DNA from 2 places in the Rhizobium sp. 10N427 genome. Region 1 is predicted to be linked to the other one. Evidence: predicted binding sites of a transcription regulator. Region 1 holds the regulator's gene; the other holds the start of a gene.
The links. Region 1 encodes LexA, which represses DNA repair genes until DNA is damaged. Its sites were predicted from a motif close to TGTTCNNNNTGTGTTCNG; they were not measured.

Region 1 (7,742 bases):
TATGTCTGTCCGAGTGTCTGGGCGTGGAAGGAATACCGCGCACAACGCATGCTGGGATATGTCGATCATGTTCTGGCGGTCCTGCCATTCGAGCCCGGCGTGATGAAAGAACTCGGCGGGCCGGCGACGACCTATGTCGGTCACCGGCTGACGGCAGATCAGGATCTCATCGCGACACGAAACGCGCGCAGCGCAAGGGCAAACTCTGCCCAGCATGCCGTCAAGTCGATCATGCTGCTCCCGGGCTCGAGGGCTTCGGAGATCAACCGCCTGTTGCCGCATTTCGGCGATGCCGTGAATGAGCTCGTCTCGCGCAACGGCGAGATGCGCTTCATGCTGCCGACCGTTGCGAGGCGCGAGGCGCAGGTGCGCGAGATGATCAAGGATTGGCCGGTGAAGCCGGAGATCCTTGTCGGCAGCGAGGCGAAGTGGCGGGCATTCGCCGAAGCCGATGCAGCGATGGCCGCATCCGGAACGGTGATCCTGGAGCTGGGACTTGCCGGCGTGCCGACGGTGTCGGCCTACAAGATCGACTGGATCATGAAGCTGTTGACGGGCCGCATCAAAACCTGGACGGCTGCCATTCCGAACCTGATCGCCGATTACGCGATCGTGCCTGAATATATCAACGAGGTGGTCCGCGGCGGCAGCCTGTCGCGATGGATGGAGCGGCTGTCGGCAGATACGCTGCAGCGCCGCGCGATGATCGAGGGTTTCGATCTCGTCTGGCAGCGAATGCAGACGGACAAGCCGCCGGGACAAAAGGCGGCCGAGGTCGTTCTCGAGACTCTGGACAAGAAAAAACCCGGTCAGAAATGACCGGGTTTTTTTGTTTCACCGATACAGGCGCTTAGCGCTTGGAAACCGGTACGTAGTTGCGCTCCGCCTCGCCGATATAGAGCTGGCGCGGACGGCCGATACGCTGCTGCGGATCCTCGATCATCTCGTTCCACTGCGCGATCCAGCCGACGGTGCGGGCGAGAGCGAAGAGAACCGTGAACATGGTCGTGGGGAAGCCGAGAGCCTTCAGCGTGATGCCCGAATAGAAGTCGATGTTCGGGTAAAGCTTCTTCTCGATGAAATACTCGTCGGTCAGCGCGATGCGCTCGAGTTCCATCGCCACTTCGAGAAGCGGATCGTCCTTGATGCCGAGTTCGCCGAGAACTTCATGCGTCGTCTTCTGCATGATCTTGGCGCGCGGATCGTAGTTCTTGTACACGCGGTGACCGAAGCCCATCAGGCGGAACGGATCGTTCTTGTCCTTGGCGCGGGCAACATATTCAGGGATGCGGTCGACCGAGCCGATTTCCGAGAGCATGTTGAGGGCAGCTTCGTTGGCGCCGCCATGAGCAGGGCCCCAGAGGCAGGCAATGCCAGCCGCGATGCAGGCGAACGGGTTCGCACCCGAAGAGCCGGCGAGACGAACGGTCGAGGTCGAAGCGTTCTGCTCGTGGTCGGCGTGCAGGATGAAGATGCGGTCCATGGCGCGGGAGAGAACCGGATTGACCGTGTACTCTTCGCACGGAACGGCAAAGCACATACGCAGGAAGTTCGACGCATAGTCGAGGTCGTTCTTCGGGTAAACGAAGGGCTGACCGATGTGATACTTGTAGGCCATGGCGGCCAGCGTCGGCATCTTTGCGATCATGCGCAGCGAAGCGACCATGCGCTGGTGCGGATCGGTGATGTCGGTCGAGTCGTGGTAGAAGGCCGAGAGCGCGCCGACACAGCCGCACATGACGGCCATCGGGTGGGCATCGCGGCGGAAGCCGGTGAAGAAGCGGCTCATCTGCTCGTGCACCATGGTGTGGTGCGTGACGCGGTAATCGAAGTCCTTCTTCTGCGCTGCGGTCGGCAGTTCGCCGTAGAGCAGCAGATAGCAGACTTCGAGGAAGTCGCCGTGCTCGGCCAGTTGCTCGATCGGGTAGCCGCGGTGCAGCAGAACGCCTTCATCGCCATCGATGTAGGTGATCTTCGATTCACAGGATGCGGTCGAGGTAAAACCAGGATCGTACGTGAAGGAACCGGTGTTCTTGTAGAGTGCGCCGATATCGATGACATCAGGCCCAATCGTTCCGCTCTTTACGGAAAGATTGGCGGATTTGTCGCCGATTTTGATTGTTGCGCTTTGATCCGTCATTCTGATCCTCCAAATTGGCGGCGGCGCCATAAAAGCGCCATAGGGTTAAGCGTCCGCTCAGATTGCTATATGATAGCGCGCCTAATGCCAAGTTACCGTGACGCCATTTTGTGCATCGCAGTATCAACTTTTAGGCACTCCTGCGATGCTGTAAACGCATAGCGGAAGCCGATGATTTATTTAGGCTTTTTGCACTCACGTTTTTTCATCATTTTTCAATCGATTATTGTTGCTGAAACGCGCGCAGGGTTGCATTCTGGTTGTATTCTATCGGGTCATCAGGCTCTTTGCATGCCGGAGTTGAAAACCAGCGACGTCAGCACGATCACCATCGGTGCCGCGGCCAAATTGCCGCAGACGCCGCTGATGCCGCCTGCAGCGGGCTCTCTCTTCGCACCTGTTAATCTAGGTCACCGCCGGCAGCTTTCTATTCATGCTCTTCGGTCGCTCCAGCGCCGTGTTGTGCAAAGCCTGCCGGCCTGCGCTGTCGAAGAACTGGCTTATGGCGGCCGCATGTTGTTTGCGCCGGTGGCGCTCGGACTGGGCTCCGTTCTCTGGTTTGCCTGCGGCGCAGACATTTCACCGGCTGTGCCGCTTTCATGCGCAATCGCGCTACTTCTGCTGCTCGCAGTGACGGATCGCGGCCGGGAGTGGAGCCGGATCTGCCTAGTCTCCATGATGTTGATCGCTGTTGGCATCCTCGCCGCACAATTCGAGACCTGGAGAGCCGGTACTGTCGTTCTCGATTCGGCGGTAACGACAACGCTGACAGGCCGCGTAGAGCGGCGGGAAAGCGATGGCCGCGGCGGCTGGCGGTATCTGCTGGCGCTCAAGGCGACGGAGAACCCGGCGCTGAAACGGCCGCCAGAGCAGGTGATCGTGATTGCGCGCGGCCAGAAAGCGGAGTTCCAAACCGGGGCTTGGCTGAAGGGCAGGGCAAGGCTGACGCCGCCGTCAGGCCCCGCTCTTCCCGGCCTCAACGACTTTTCGTTCGGTGCCTATTTCGACGGCGTCGGTGGCAACGGTTTCTTTTATGGTGCCCCTGCCGTAGTTCCGGCGGCCGAACCCGGGCCCGGATCGATGCAGGATCGCGCGCTTGAATGGCTTTATCGCCTCAGAAGCGGCATCGGCGATCGTATCAGAGGTATCCTGCCTGGCGACACCGGCGCTTTCGCCGCCGCTCTCGTCACGGACGAGCGCCGCGCCATTTCGAGCGAGACGACCGAGGCGCTGCGCCAATCCGGGCTTGCGCATATCATTGCCATTTCCGGTCTCAACATGGCGCTGTCGGCAGGCATCTTCTTCGTCGGCTTCCGCAGCGTGCTCAGCCTGTTTCCGGCTGTCGTCCAGGCCTATCCCGTCAAGAAGATCGCCGCAGCCGGTGCGCTTGCCGCCGTCACCGCCTATTTCCTGATCTCGGGCTTCGCCGTCTCCGCCGAACGCGCCTTCATCATGATGGCGATCATGTTGGCCGCAGTCTTCTTCGACCGGCCGTCGATCAGTCTGCGCAACGTAGCCCTATCGGCGCTGGTGATCATTGTCCTCTCGCCCTTGGAGATCATGGGACCAAGCTTCCAGATGTCCTTCGCCGCGACACTGGCCCTCGTCGCGGGCTATGCGCTCTGGAAGGAGAGGCCGGTGCGCGACCGGCCCTTCGCAAAGTTTCGCGCAGTCAGGATGCTGTCTTCCGCCGCGGCGTTCTTCGGTGGCATTCTGCTGACCTCCGTCATCGGCGGCTTCTCGACCGCGTTGTTCTCGGTCGAGCACTTCCACCGGCTGACGGCCTATGGCCTGCCAGCCAATCTCGCTGCCATGCCGATCATCTCCTTCATCATCATGCCGTTCGGCCTCATTGCCATGCTGCTGATGCCCTTCGGCCTCGATGCATGGGCGTGGCAGGTGACGGGCTTCGGGCTCGATCTGGTGATCGCCATCGCCAGGACGGTTGCTTCATGGGGCGGCGATATCGGCGTCGGGCGCCTGGCGTCTTGGTATTTTCCCGCGGCGGTGACAGGTTTCCTGCTGCTGACTTTGCTGCGCAGCCGCATGCGCCATCTAGGCACCGCGATCTTGGTGGCATCGACGACAGCCGCCGCGATGTTGGGAGGTCCTCCGCCGCCGAAAATCGTGATTGCCGAGGACGGGAGCATGGCGGGCATCGTCAGTGACAACGGCCTCGCCACCAATCGCGAGCGGCCACCGGGCTTTATCTTTGATCAATGGAGGCGCGCTCTGGTGATCGATAAGCATTTGTCACCGGCGTTCCCGGCGCTCCCGGATATTCCAACCGCACCGCGCGGTGAAAGGCTGAAACTGACAGAGGCACAGCAGAACGACACCATGAACGCGATCAAGGCCAGTGCGACGGGCGAGCGCTTCTCATGCGTGAAAAAGGCCTGGTGTACGGCGAAGCTCGACAGTGGTTCGATCCTGACCGTGATCGAGAATGCGGCGTTCCTTGGCCCAGCCTGCGACATATCCGATATCGTCGTCACACCGGTTCGCCTGCGCCTCGATACCTGCCGCTCAGGCGCCCTGCTTTTCACCGGGGAGACACTGCGGAAGACAGGCGCTGTCGAGCTTCGTTTCCCCAATGGGATCGCCGAAATCACCACATCATTCGAGGGTCTCGACCGGCCCTGGACCGGCCACCGCGCCTACGATTGGCGCAGCGGCACTTTTGGTGAAAGCGAGACGCTCAGTGATAGCGGCGGATAAGGCCAACGAGCTTGCCCTGAACCTTGACGCGGTCCGGTCCGAAAATACGGGTTTCGTAAGCCGGGTTGGCAGCTTCGAGCGCAATGGATGCACCCTTGCGGCGAAAGCGCTTCAGCGTTGCCTCTTCGTCATCGACGAGAGCAACGACGATATCACCGGCATTGGCGGTATTGGTGTTGCGGATGATGACCGTATCGCCGTCGAAGATGCCGGCCTCGATCATCGAGTCGCCCTTGACCTCAAGAGCATAATGTTCACCGTTTCCGAGCATGTCGGCGGGAACAGTGATGTCGTGTGTGTTCTGCTGGATCGCCGAAATCGGCACACCGGCTGCGATCCGGCCCATGACCGGCACGGAGATCGACGTGTGATTGTCCTCGTTCGCCGGCTTCGGCGGCGCGACGGGCTGCGGCTTGCCAAGGCTGCCTTCGATGACGCTCGGCGAGAAGCCGCGGCGCGGCTGAATGCTCGGGCTGTAGGCTTCCGGAAGCTTGATGACCTCGAGTGCGCGCGCCCTGTTCGGTAGGCGGCGAATGAAGCCACGTTCTTCCAGAGCCGTGATCAGGCGATGGATGCCCGACTTGGAAGCCAGGTCGAGCGCATCCTTCATCTCGTCGAAGGACGGCGGTACGCCGGACTCCTTCATCCGCTCGTGAATGAAGAGGAGAAGCTCCTGTTGTTTGCGCGTCAGCATCGAAGTCTTTCCCCAGATTCGTGAAACAAAGCCAGAACGGACACTATATGTTCCATATGTGTTCCGCAAGTGCCTAAATATTGGTAAAACTTCCGATGATTTTTCGTCGTTTTTGAAAGTTTATTTGCCGCATTGGTGATCCACGCTTGCGCTTTGCCGGGCAGGGCGTGCAAATCTCTGCCGGCTTCACCGGAGGAACCGCCATGACGCATCCGCTCGATCATCTGGTACTGCCCGTGACCCATATCGACGTTGCCCGCGAGCGACTCGGGCGTCTCGGTTTCACCGTCGCGGCCGATGGCCGTCATCCGTTCGGAACGGAGAATGCCTGCGTCTTCTTGGCCGACAAGACCTATCTCGAACCGCTCGGTGTCGCGAGCCAAGCGGAGTGCGACGCGGCAGTCGCGAAGGGCAACAGCTTCGTCGCCCGCGATCAGGCCTTCCGCTTCCGCTGCGGCGATGATGGTTTTTCAGCCATCGTCTTCGGCACCGATGATGCCGATGCGGACAAGGCTTCCTATGACGGCGCGCAGCTCAGCGGCGGTGATATGGTCGAATTCTCGCGGCCGATCGTCATGCCCGACGGAACGCAGGCGACAGGCGCCTTCAAGCTCGCCTTTGCCGCCGATCTCCGGGCACCCGATGTCTTCTTCTTCGCCTGCCAGCGGATCAACGCCTTTCCGGCCGATCGCAAGGCACTGGAAACCCATGCAAACGGCGTCACCGGCATCAGCGAGATTGCCCTGAGCGCTGAGGATCCGCAGGCCTTCGCCGAATTTCTGGAGACGGCCAGCGGTGGAGTGGAGCCTAAGGAGGCGGCACTCGGCCTATCCTTCGAATTGCCGAACGGGAGACTTTCCATCTTCTCGAACGAGGGCATGGAGGCCTATTTCGATGCCGAGCCACTTGTCACCGATAACGGCCTCAGGGCGCGCGCAATCGTCTTTTCGGTCGGTGATCTGGCCGTGACAGCGGCGCATTTGGCTGCTAACGGGATCACCCATGTCAGTATGAACAATCGTCTGCTGGTGAAGCCGGCGCCGGGACAAGGCGCAATCTTTGCCTTCGAGGAGACCCAATGACAAATACCAATGCAGAAGTCGTCGCCGGCGAGAGTGCTGGACGCGTTACTTTTTCGAATACGGGCAAGCTGTCGCTGATCGCCGGTCCTTGCCAGATGGAAAGCCGCGACCACGCTTTCATGGTCGCCGGTGTTCTGAGCGAACTCTGCAAGTCGCTCGGTATCGGCCTCGTCTATAAGTCGTCTTTCGACAAGGCGAACCGCACATCGCTTTCCGCCGAGCGCGGCATCGGTCTTGAAAAGGCGCTTGAAGTCTTCTCCGATCTGAAGAAGGAATTCGGCTTTCCCGTTCTGACCGACATCCACACGGAAGAGCAGTGCGAGCAGGTGGCTTCCGTCGCCGACATCCTGCAGATCCCGGCCTTCCTCAGCCGCCAGACCGACCTTCTCGTTGCCGCCGCCAAGACCGGCCGGATCGTCAACGTCAAGAAGGGCCAGTTCCTGGCGCCCTGGGACATGAAGAATGTTCTCACCAAGCTGAATGCCAGCGGTAATCCGAACATCCTGCTCTGCGAACGCGGCGCCTCCTTCGGTTACAACACGCTGGTATCGGACATGCGCTCGCTGCCAATCATGGCCGCACTCGGCGCCCCTGTTATCTTCGACGCCACGCATTCCGTGCAGCAGCCGGGCGGGCAGGGCGGCTCGAGCGGTGGTCAGCGCGAATTCGTTGAGACCCTGGCGCGTGCAGCCGTTGCAGTCGGTGTCGCAGGTGTTTTTGTCGAAACCCACGAAGACCCGGACAACGCCCCGTCCGACGGCCCGAATATGGTCTATCTGAAGGACATGCCGCGGCTTCTCGAAAAGCTTCTCGCCTTCGACGCGATCGCGAAAGCGGCCTGACGTTCAAAAGGCTGACATGATCCTGTAATAGGCCTCGAATGAGGCCGGAAACGAAGGCATGTTAGGCGGCTCAAAAACGGCCATTGTAATTTGCGTGCCTTCGATTAAGACGATTTCAAACGATTTATCCCACCCACCGAGCAGGAAGAAACCCATGACTGCAATTACCGATATCATCGCCCGCGAGATTCTCGATAGCCGTGGCAACCCCACCGTCGAGGTCGACGTTTATCTGGAAGATGGCAGCATGGGCCGCGCGGCTGTTC
Region 2 (7,742 bases), on a different contig from region 1:
GATATCAAGGATCGCCTTGGCGCCGGCGCAGACGACGATGACGCCGGTGCGGGCGAGCTCCTGCAGGTCGGCCGAAATGTCGAAGCTCTCTTCGGCGCCGCGATGCACGCCGCCGATGCCGCCGGTGGCGAAGACCTTGATGCCGGCACGCGCTGCCGCAATCATCGTCGCCGCAACCGTCGTGGCGCCGGTGCGGCGCTCGGCGATCGAGAAGGCGAGGTCGGCGCGCGACACCTTCATCACGTCCTTTTCCTTGGCGAGCCTTTCAAGCTCTTCCGGTTCGAGGCCGATATGCAGGACGCCGTGCATGACCGCGATGGTCGCCGGAATGGCGCCCTGTTCGCGGATGATCGCCTCGACGCTGCGGGCCATCTCGATATTGCCCGGATAGGGCATGCCATGAGTAATGATGGTCGATTCCAGCGCGACTAGCGGTGCGCCGCGCTGCTTGGCGGCGGCAACTTCCTTCGAATAGGAGATCGGCAGCAGAGGGGAGATCGGTTTCGTCATTGTCGTTTCCAGTTCATCGATAAGCGCGCTTCAATGCAGAATTCTGGCGGCCGGAACAAGGGCCAGCGTGTCGCGGAGGAGCTCCGGTGTCAGTTTTTCACTGACGGCAAGCGGCGATTGGACGGTGACCGCTGCTGCCGCAGCGCCATGACGCACGGCTTCCTCCAGCGGCAAGCCGTGCATGAATGCCGACAGCACGCCTGCGGCAAGCGAATCCCCGGCGCCCGTGACGTCGGCCACGCTGTCGACGGCCGGCGGCTGCAGCGCGATCGACTGCTTGCCGGCAAAGGCGATCAGTTCGCGCTGTCCGCGGGTGACGACGCCGCCCTTCAACCCGGTGTCACCGAGCAGCGACACCCAGTCTGCCGCATCATCAGGGCGCGCTCCGGCGAGAGCCGTGGCTTCCGCCTCGTTGAGGAACAGGAAGTCGATGCCCTCGGCACAGGCCTTCAGCTTGATCACCTTGGCTGGCGAGATGGCAATCGCCGCCACCGGTTTTCCGAGGCCGTTTGCCCGGGTGACGATTGCCGCGATCGTATCTTCCGGCAGATTGGCGTCGAAGAGGATGAGATCGTTGGCGGCAAAGGCTTCGCGCACCGCGCGGATGGCGAGACGGCGGGGTGAGAAATAGCGGTAGAGGTCCATATCGGCGAGCGCGATGACGAGATTGCCGTCTCGCTCGATGATCGCGGTGTAGCTCGGCGTCTTGCGGTCGAGGAAGACGAAAGGGCGGTCGTTGACGCCGGCTGCGTAGGCAGCCTCCTTCACCATCTCGCCGGTCGGATCACCGCCGCGCGGCGAAATCATCGTCACGTCGAAGCCGAGGCGGGCGAGATTGCGCGCCGCGTTGAAGCCGCCGCCGCCGGCTTCCTCGAACCAGGATCCCGGGTTGCTTGAGCCCGGCGCCGTCTCGCCGGATATCCGTCCGCGCCGGTCGATATGGGCGCCGCCGAGCACGAGAATCTTGCGCTTCATGCGCGAGCTCCAGAGGGGGCGATTTCGCCGAATCGAGCCATCCGCTGCAGCTCGCCGTCAGGCCGCGTCACGCTGCTAAGCCCTTGCGCCGCATCAATAAAACAAATGTAGAACACGTACTGATTTACCTTTTCGTTTCAATCATTTGGACGCCACTTGCGTAATGAGAACAAATCACGTACAAAATCGGCATCGGCGGCAACATTGCTAGAGCGGCTTCAATAACCTAAAGGTGGATCGAATGTCACAGAATACATTGCGGCTTGTAGAGGACAAATCGGTGGACAAAAGCAAGGCACTTGAAGCGGCACTCTCTCAGATCGAGCGGTCGTTCGGCAAGGGCTCTATCATGAAGCTCGGCTCGAATGAGAGCGTGGTCGAGATCGAGACTGTTTCGACGGGCTCTCTCGGACTGGATATCGCACTCGGCATTGGCGGTCTTCCCAAGGGCCGCATCATCGAGATTTATGGACCGGAAAGCTCCGGCAAGACGACATTGGCGCTGCAGACCATTGCAGAAGCCCAGAAGAAGGGCGGCATCTGTGCCTTCGTCGATGCGGAACATGCGCTCGACCCGGTCTATGCCCGCAAGCTCGGCGTCGATCTGCACAACCTCCTGATCTCGCAGCCGGATACCGGGGAGCAGGCGCTAGAAATCACCGATACGCTGGTTCGTTCCGGTGCCGTCGATGTTCTCGTCGTCGACTCGGTCGCTGCACTGACGCCGCGCGCCGAAATCGAAGGCGAGATGGGCGACAGCCTGCCGGGTCTCCAGGCACGTCTGATGAGCCAGGCATTGCGCAAGCTGACCGCATCGATCTCGAAGTCGAAGACCATGGTCATCTTCATCAACCAGATCCGCATGAAGATCGGCGTGATGTTCGGTTCTCCGGAAACCACGACGGGCGGCAACGCGTTGAAATTCTACGCCTCGGTTCGCCTCGACATCCGCCGTATCGGCGCGGTCAAGGAGCGTGAAGAGGTGATTGGCAACCAGACGCGCGTCAAGGTCGTCAAGAACAAGATGGCGCCTCCCTTCAAGCAGGTCGAATTCGACATCATGTATGGCGAAGGCGTATCTAAGACCGGCGAATTGGTCGATCTCGGCGTCAAGGCAGGCATCGTCGAGAAGTCAGGTGCCTGGTTCTCCTATAACAGCCAGCGGCTCGGGCAGGGGCGTGAGAACGCCAAGATTTTCCTGCGCGACAATCCGGATACGATGCGCGAGATCGAGACTTCGATCCGCCAGAATGCCGGCCTGCTTGCAGAGAAGCTGCAGAACGGCGGTCCCGATGCCAATGACGGCGATGGTGACGGCGAACCCTGATCGTCAGCGCAGTTATGAGTTCGAAACGGCCGCATTTCGCAAGGAATGCGGCCGTTTCGTTTTGCAGGCGGGTTTGCCTGCTGGACAGTGGTTAATGCGGACGATAAAAGCCACTGGATTTAAGATTTGACCTGCCGTGGGCAGCATTGAAGGGCATAGCATGAGCGGTGTGAATGATATCCGGTCGACCTTCCTCGACTATTTCAAGACCAACGGCCACGAAGTCGTTCCGTCGAGCCCGCTCGTGCCGCGCAACGACCCGACGCTGATGTTCACCAATGCCGGCATGGTGCAGTTCAAGAACGTCTTCACCGGTCTTGAAAAGCGCCCTTATTCGACGGCGACGACGGCGCAGAAATGCGTGCGCGCCGGCGGCAAGCATAACGACCTCGACAATGTCGGTTACACCGCGCGCCACCATACCTTCTTCGAGATGCTCGGCAACTTCTCCTTCGGCGATTATTTCAAGGAACGGGCGATCGAACTTGCCTGGAACCTGATCACCAAGGAATTCGGCATCGATGCGAAGCGCCTGCTGGTCACCGTCTATCACACCGACGACGAAGCCTTCGGTCTCTGGAGGAAGATCGCCGGTCTCTCCGAAGACCGGATCATCCGCATTCCGACCAGCGACAATTTCTGGGCGATGGGCGATACCGGTCCCTGCGGTCCGTGCTCGGAAATCTTCTACGATCACGGCGATCATATCTGGGGCGGCCCTCCCGGCTCGCCGGAGGAAGACGGCGACCGCTTCATCGAGATCTGGAACCTCGTCTTCATGCAGTACGAGCAGATCACCAAGGAAGAGCGCGTCGATCTGCCCCGCCCGTCGATCGACACCGGCATGGGCCTGGAGCGCGTCGCGGCGCTGCTGCAGGGCAAGCATGACAATTACGATATCGACCTGTTCCGCGCGCTGATCGAGGCGTCCGAAGAGGCGACCGGCGTCAAGGCTGAAGGCGACCAGCGCGCCAGCCACCGGGTCATCGCGGATCATCTGCGCTCGTCCGCCTTCCTGATCGCCGACGGCGTGCTGCCGTCCGCTGAAGGCCGCGGCTACGTGCTTCGCCGCATCATGCGCCGCGCCATGCGCCATGCCGAGTTGCTTGGCGCCCGCGAACCACTGATGTGGAAGCTGCTGCCGGCGCTGATCCAGCAGATGGGCCGCGCCTATCCGGAGCTGGTGCGCGCCGAAGCGCTGATCACCGAAACGCTGAAGCTCGAGGAAACCAAGTTCCGCACGACGCTGAAGCGCGGCCTGTCGCTGCTGTCGGAAGCCACGACCACGCTCGGCAAGGGCGACATGCTCGACGGCGAGACCGCCTTCAAGCTCTACGACACCTACGGATTCCCGCTCGACCTGACCCAGGATGCCCTGCGCGCCCGCGAGATCAACGTCGATCTCGCGGGCTTCACCGATGCCATGGAGCGCCAGAAGGCGGAGGCCCGTTCGCACTGGGCCGGCTCCGGCGACAAGGCGACCGAAACCATCTGGTTCGAGCTGCGCGAGGCGCATGGGGTGACCGAATTCCTCGGCTATGCCACGGAAAGCGCCGAAGGCGTTGTCCAGGCGATCGTCAAGGATGGCGCCTCTGCTCCCCAGGCCGTCAGCGGCGACAAGGTGCAGATCGTCGTCAACCAGACGCCGTTCTACGGCGAGTCCGGCGGTCAGGTGGGTGATGCCGGCATCATCTCTTCCGATAACGCCAGGATCGAGATCACCGATACGCAGAAGCGCGGCGAGGGGCTGTTCGTTCATATCGGCACCGTCGTCGAAGGCACGATCAAGACCGGCGATGCGGTTGCGATGACCGTCGATCACGCCCGCCGCTCGCAGATCCGCGCCAACCATTCGGCAACGCATCTGCTGCATGAGGCGCTGCGCGAGGTGCTCGGCCACCACGTTGCCCAGAAGGGCTCGCTGGTGACGCCGGATCGTCTGCGCTTCGACGTGTCGCATCCGAAGCCGATGTCTTCAGAAGAGCTGAAGGTGGTCGAGGATATGGCCAACGAAATCATTCTGCAGAATTCGCCTGTCACGACGCGTCTGATGAGCGTCGATGATGCCCGTGCCGAGGGCGCAATGGCGCTGTTCGGCGAGAAGTACGGTGACGAAGTGCGTGTGGTGGCCATGGGCCAGGGCCTGCATGGCGCCAAGACCGGCAAGCCTTATTCGATCGAGCTCTGCGGCGGCACGCATGTGTCTGCGACCGGTGACATCGGGCTGGTGCGCATTCTCGGCGACAGTGCCGTCAGCTCCGGCGTGCGCCGTCTCGAAGCAGTCACCGGTGAAGCGGCCCGTGTCTATCTGGCGGAACAGGACGACCGCGTGAAGACGCTGGCCTCGGCTCTCAAGGTGCAGGCAGGCGATGTGGTTTCGCGCGTCGAAGCGTTGATGGACGAGCGCCGCAAGCTGGAACGCGAACTGGCCGATGCCAAGCGCAAGCTCGCCATGGGCGGCGGCCAGGGCGGTTCCGCCGATGATGCAGCCCGCGAGATCGCCGGCGTCAAGTTCCTTGGCAAGGCCATTACCGGCGTCGATCCGAAGGATTTGAAGGGCATTGCCGACGACGGCAAGGCCAGTCTCGGCTCCGGCGTCGTGACGCTGATCGGCGTTTCCGACGACGGCAAGGCCAGCGCCGTGGTTGCCGTTACCGAAGATCTCGTCGGCCGCTTCAGCGCCGTCGATCTGGTGCGCATCGCTTCTGCAGCACTCGGCGGCAAGGGCGGCGGCGGCCGTCCCGATATGGCCCAGGCCGGCGGTCCGGACGGATCGAAGGCCGACGAGGCGATCGAAGCCGTTGCGGCAGCGCTCGCCGGCTGATCGTCACCGGATGGTGATAGTGAAAGGCGGAGGCTTCGGTCTCCGCCTTTTTTGTTTTGCGCCTGAACTCCGCAGGATTTGTCAAACTGGACTATGGTTGTCTGCGGGTGATCGATTTGCATGAGGTCTGACATGAACGGGCAAACGGCTTGGTCTCTCTATGAAAACCGTCTGAGGCGGGTTTCGGCCTATATCCACGACCACCTCGACGAGGAGCTGGATATGGAGCGGCTGGCCGATATCGCCTGCATGTCGAGCTATCACTGGCACAGGATCTACCGGGCGATCTACGGCGAGACGCTGGCGGCGACCGTCAAGCGGCTGCGGCTGCATCGCGCGGCGGGCGATATCGTCCGTACAGATCTTGATATCAGCGAGATTGCCAAGCGATCGGGCTATCCCAATCTCCAGTCTTTCAACCGCATCTTCAAATCGGTCTACGGCATGCCGCCGGCGCGCTACCGGAAAGAGGGAAGCCACACAGTCTTCGAACCCTCGATTTCAGGAAAGGCGACAGCCATGTTTGACGTGACGTTGAAAACCATCGAGCCGATCGAATTGATCGGCGTGCCGCATACCGGTTCCTACATGCAGATCAGCAAGGCGTTCGAGACGCTGTTCGGAACGCTTTATGCCCGCGGGCTGGCGTCACCCGCCATGCGGATGATCGGTATCTATTTCGACGATCCCGATATTGTTCCGGCTGAAAGACTGCGGTCGGTTGCCTGCGTCAGCGCTGATGAGACCATCGCCGCCGAGCCGCCTTTCGTCCGGCAGTCTCTCAGCGGCGGCGAGTATGCGGTGCTGCGCCACAAGGGGCCGTATGCGGACATGCACAAGGCCTATCAGTGGCTCTATGCCGAATGGCTGCCGGTTTCCGGCCGGCAGCTGCGCGACGGGCTGATGTTCGAGGAATATCTGAACAACCCGCGCGACACGGCGCCGACCGGGCTGCTGACGGATATCTACATGCCGCTAGTGTGAGTGGGCATTGAGCTGCATGTCCTGCATCGCTTCGTCATCCAGCGCGTTCGCCCGGCGGTAGGCGTCGCGGTTGGCGACCCGGCCGAGATAGTCGGCAAAGGCTGGCCGCTGCTCGAGCGAGCCGAAATTCAGGCCCCATCCGATATGCGAGCCGACATAGACATCGGCGGCCGTAAAGCGGTCGCCGGCGATATAGGGGTTGTTGGTCACGGCCTTTTCGAGCGTGTCCATGACGTCGCCGAAGCTGCCATATCCGGCCATTCGGGCCTTCTCGGCAGGCGTGACGAAACCGAGCGCGCGATTGGTGACCGCCGACTCCAGCGGACCGGCGGCGAAGAACATCCAGCGGTAATAGGAGCCGCGCTCTTTAGCGCGCGGCGCCAGCTCCTTCTCCGGAAAGGTATCGGCCAGATAGGCGCAGATCGCGGCGCATTCGGTGATGATGGTGCCGCGGTGGCGGATTGCAGGAACCTTGCCCATCGGATTGATCGAGAGATAGTCCGTTCCCTTCATCGTACCGTCGAAGGTCTTGATCTCCGTGCGGTAGGGAACGCCTGTTTCCTCCAGCATCCAGCGGGCGATCCGGCCGCGCGACATCGGGTTTGTGTAGAACACCAGCTCTTCGGTCATCATTGTCTCCTCATCGATTGCTGATATCTGGCGCAGGCCAGCGACGCGGCAATGTCTAGCGGAGGCTGCTGCCAATTTCTGTCAGCAGTCAGAGCTGCTTTCGGTACTGGATGAAGCCGGAGCGTTCGGCGATCTGATCATAGAGGCGGCGGGCGCGTTCGTTGGTCTCGTGCGTCATCCAGTAGAGGCGGCCGGCGCCCTGTTCGCGGGCGAGATCGGCAACGCGCTCGATCAGTGCGGCACCGGTTCCAAGACCGCGCTGGTCTGCCTCGACATAGAGATCCTGCAGGTAGCAGGTCCATTTCGGCAGCCAGGTGGAGCGGTGGAAGATGGTGTGGACGATGCCCTTCAGCTTGCCGTCGTCATCGAAAGCGCCGAAGGCATGCATCGGCTCGTTTGCAGCGTGGAAGCGCGCCCAGGTCAGTTCAGTGGTCTCAGGCGGAATGACGACTTCGTAAAAGGTCTGATAGCCCTTCCACAAGGGCTCCCATT

Region 2: a site for LexA is predicted at 1,583-1,600, ahead of recA (recombinase RecA). Genes of this name have one in related genera too.

Annotation. Positions count from the first base shown of each region.
Region 1 covers NZ_JBFTID010000020.1:34,624-42,365, forward strand. The annotation lists gene lpxB (lipid-A-disaccharide synthase) at 1-819, shown strand, start outside; gene gltA (citrate synthase) at 851-2,140, opposite strand; gene AC1DIJ_RS27870 (ComEC/Rec2 family competence protein) at 2,654-4,858, shown strand; gene lexA (transcriptional repressor LexA) at 4,839-5,552, opposite strand; gene AC1DIJ_RS27880 (VOC family protein) at 5,756-6,634, shown strand; gene kdsA (3-deoxy-8-phosphooctulonate synthase) at 6,631-7,476, shown strand; gene eno (phosphopyruvate hydratase) at 7,631-7,742, shown strand, end outside.
Region 2 covers NZ_JBFTID010000007.1:117,465-125,206, forward strand. The annotation lists gene AC1DIJ_RS16810 (pseudouridine-5'-phosphate glycosidase) at 1-510, opposite strand, end outside; gene AC1DIJ_RS16815 (carbohydrate kinase family protein) at 541-1,485, opposite strand; gene recA (recombinase RecA) at 1,727-2,812, shown strand; gene alaS (alanine--tRNA ligase) at 2,973-5,636, shown strand; gene AC1DIJ_RS16830 (AraC family transcriptional regulator) at 5,769-6,620, shown strand; gene AC1DIJ_RS16835 (glutathione S-transferase family protein) at 6,612-7,250, opposite strand; gene AC1DIJ_RS16840 (GNAT family N-acetyltransferase) at 7,339-7,742, opposite strand, start outside.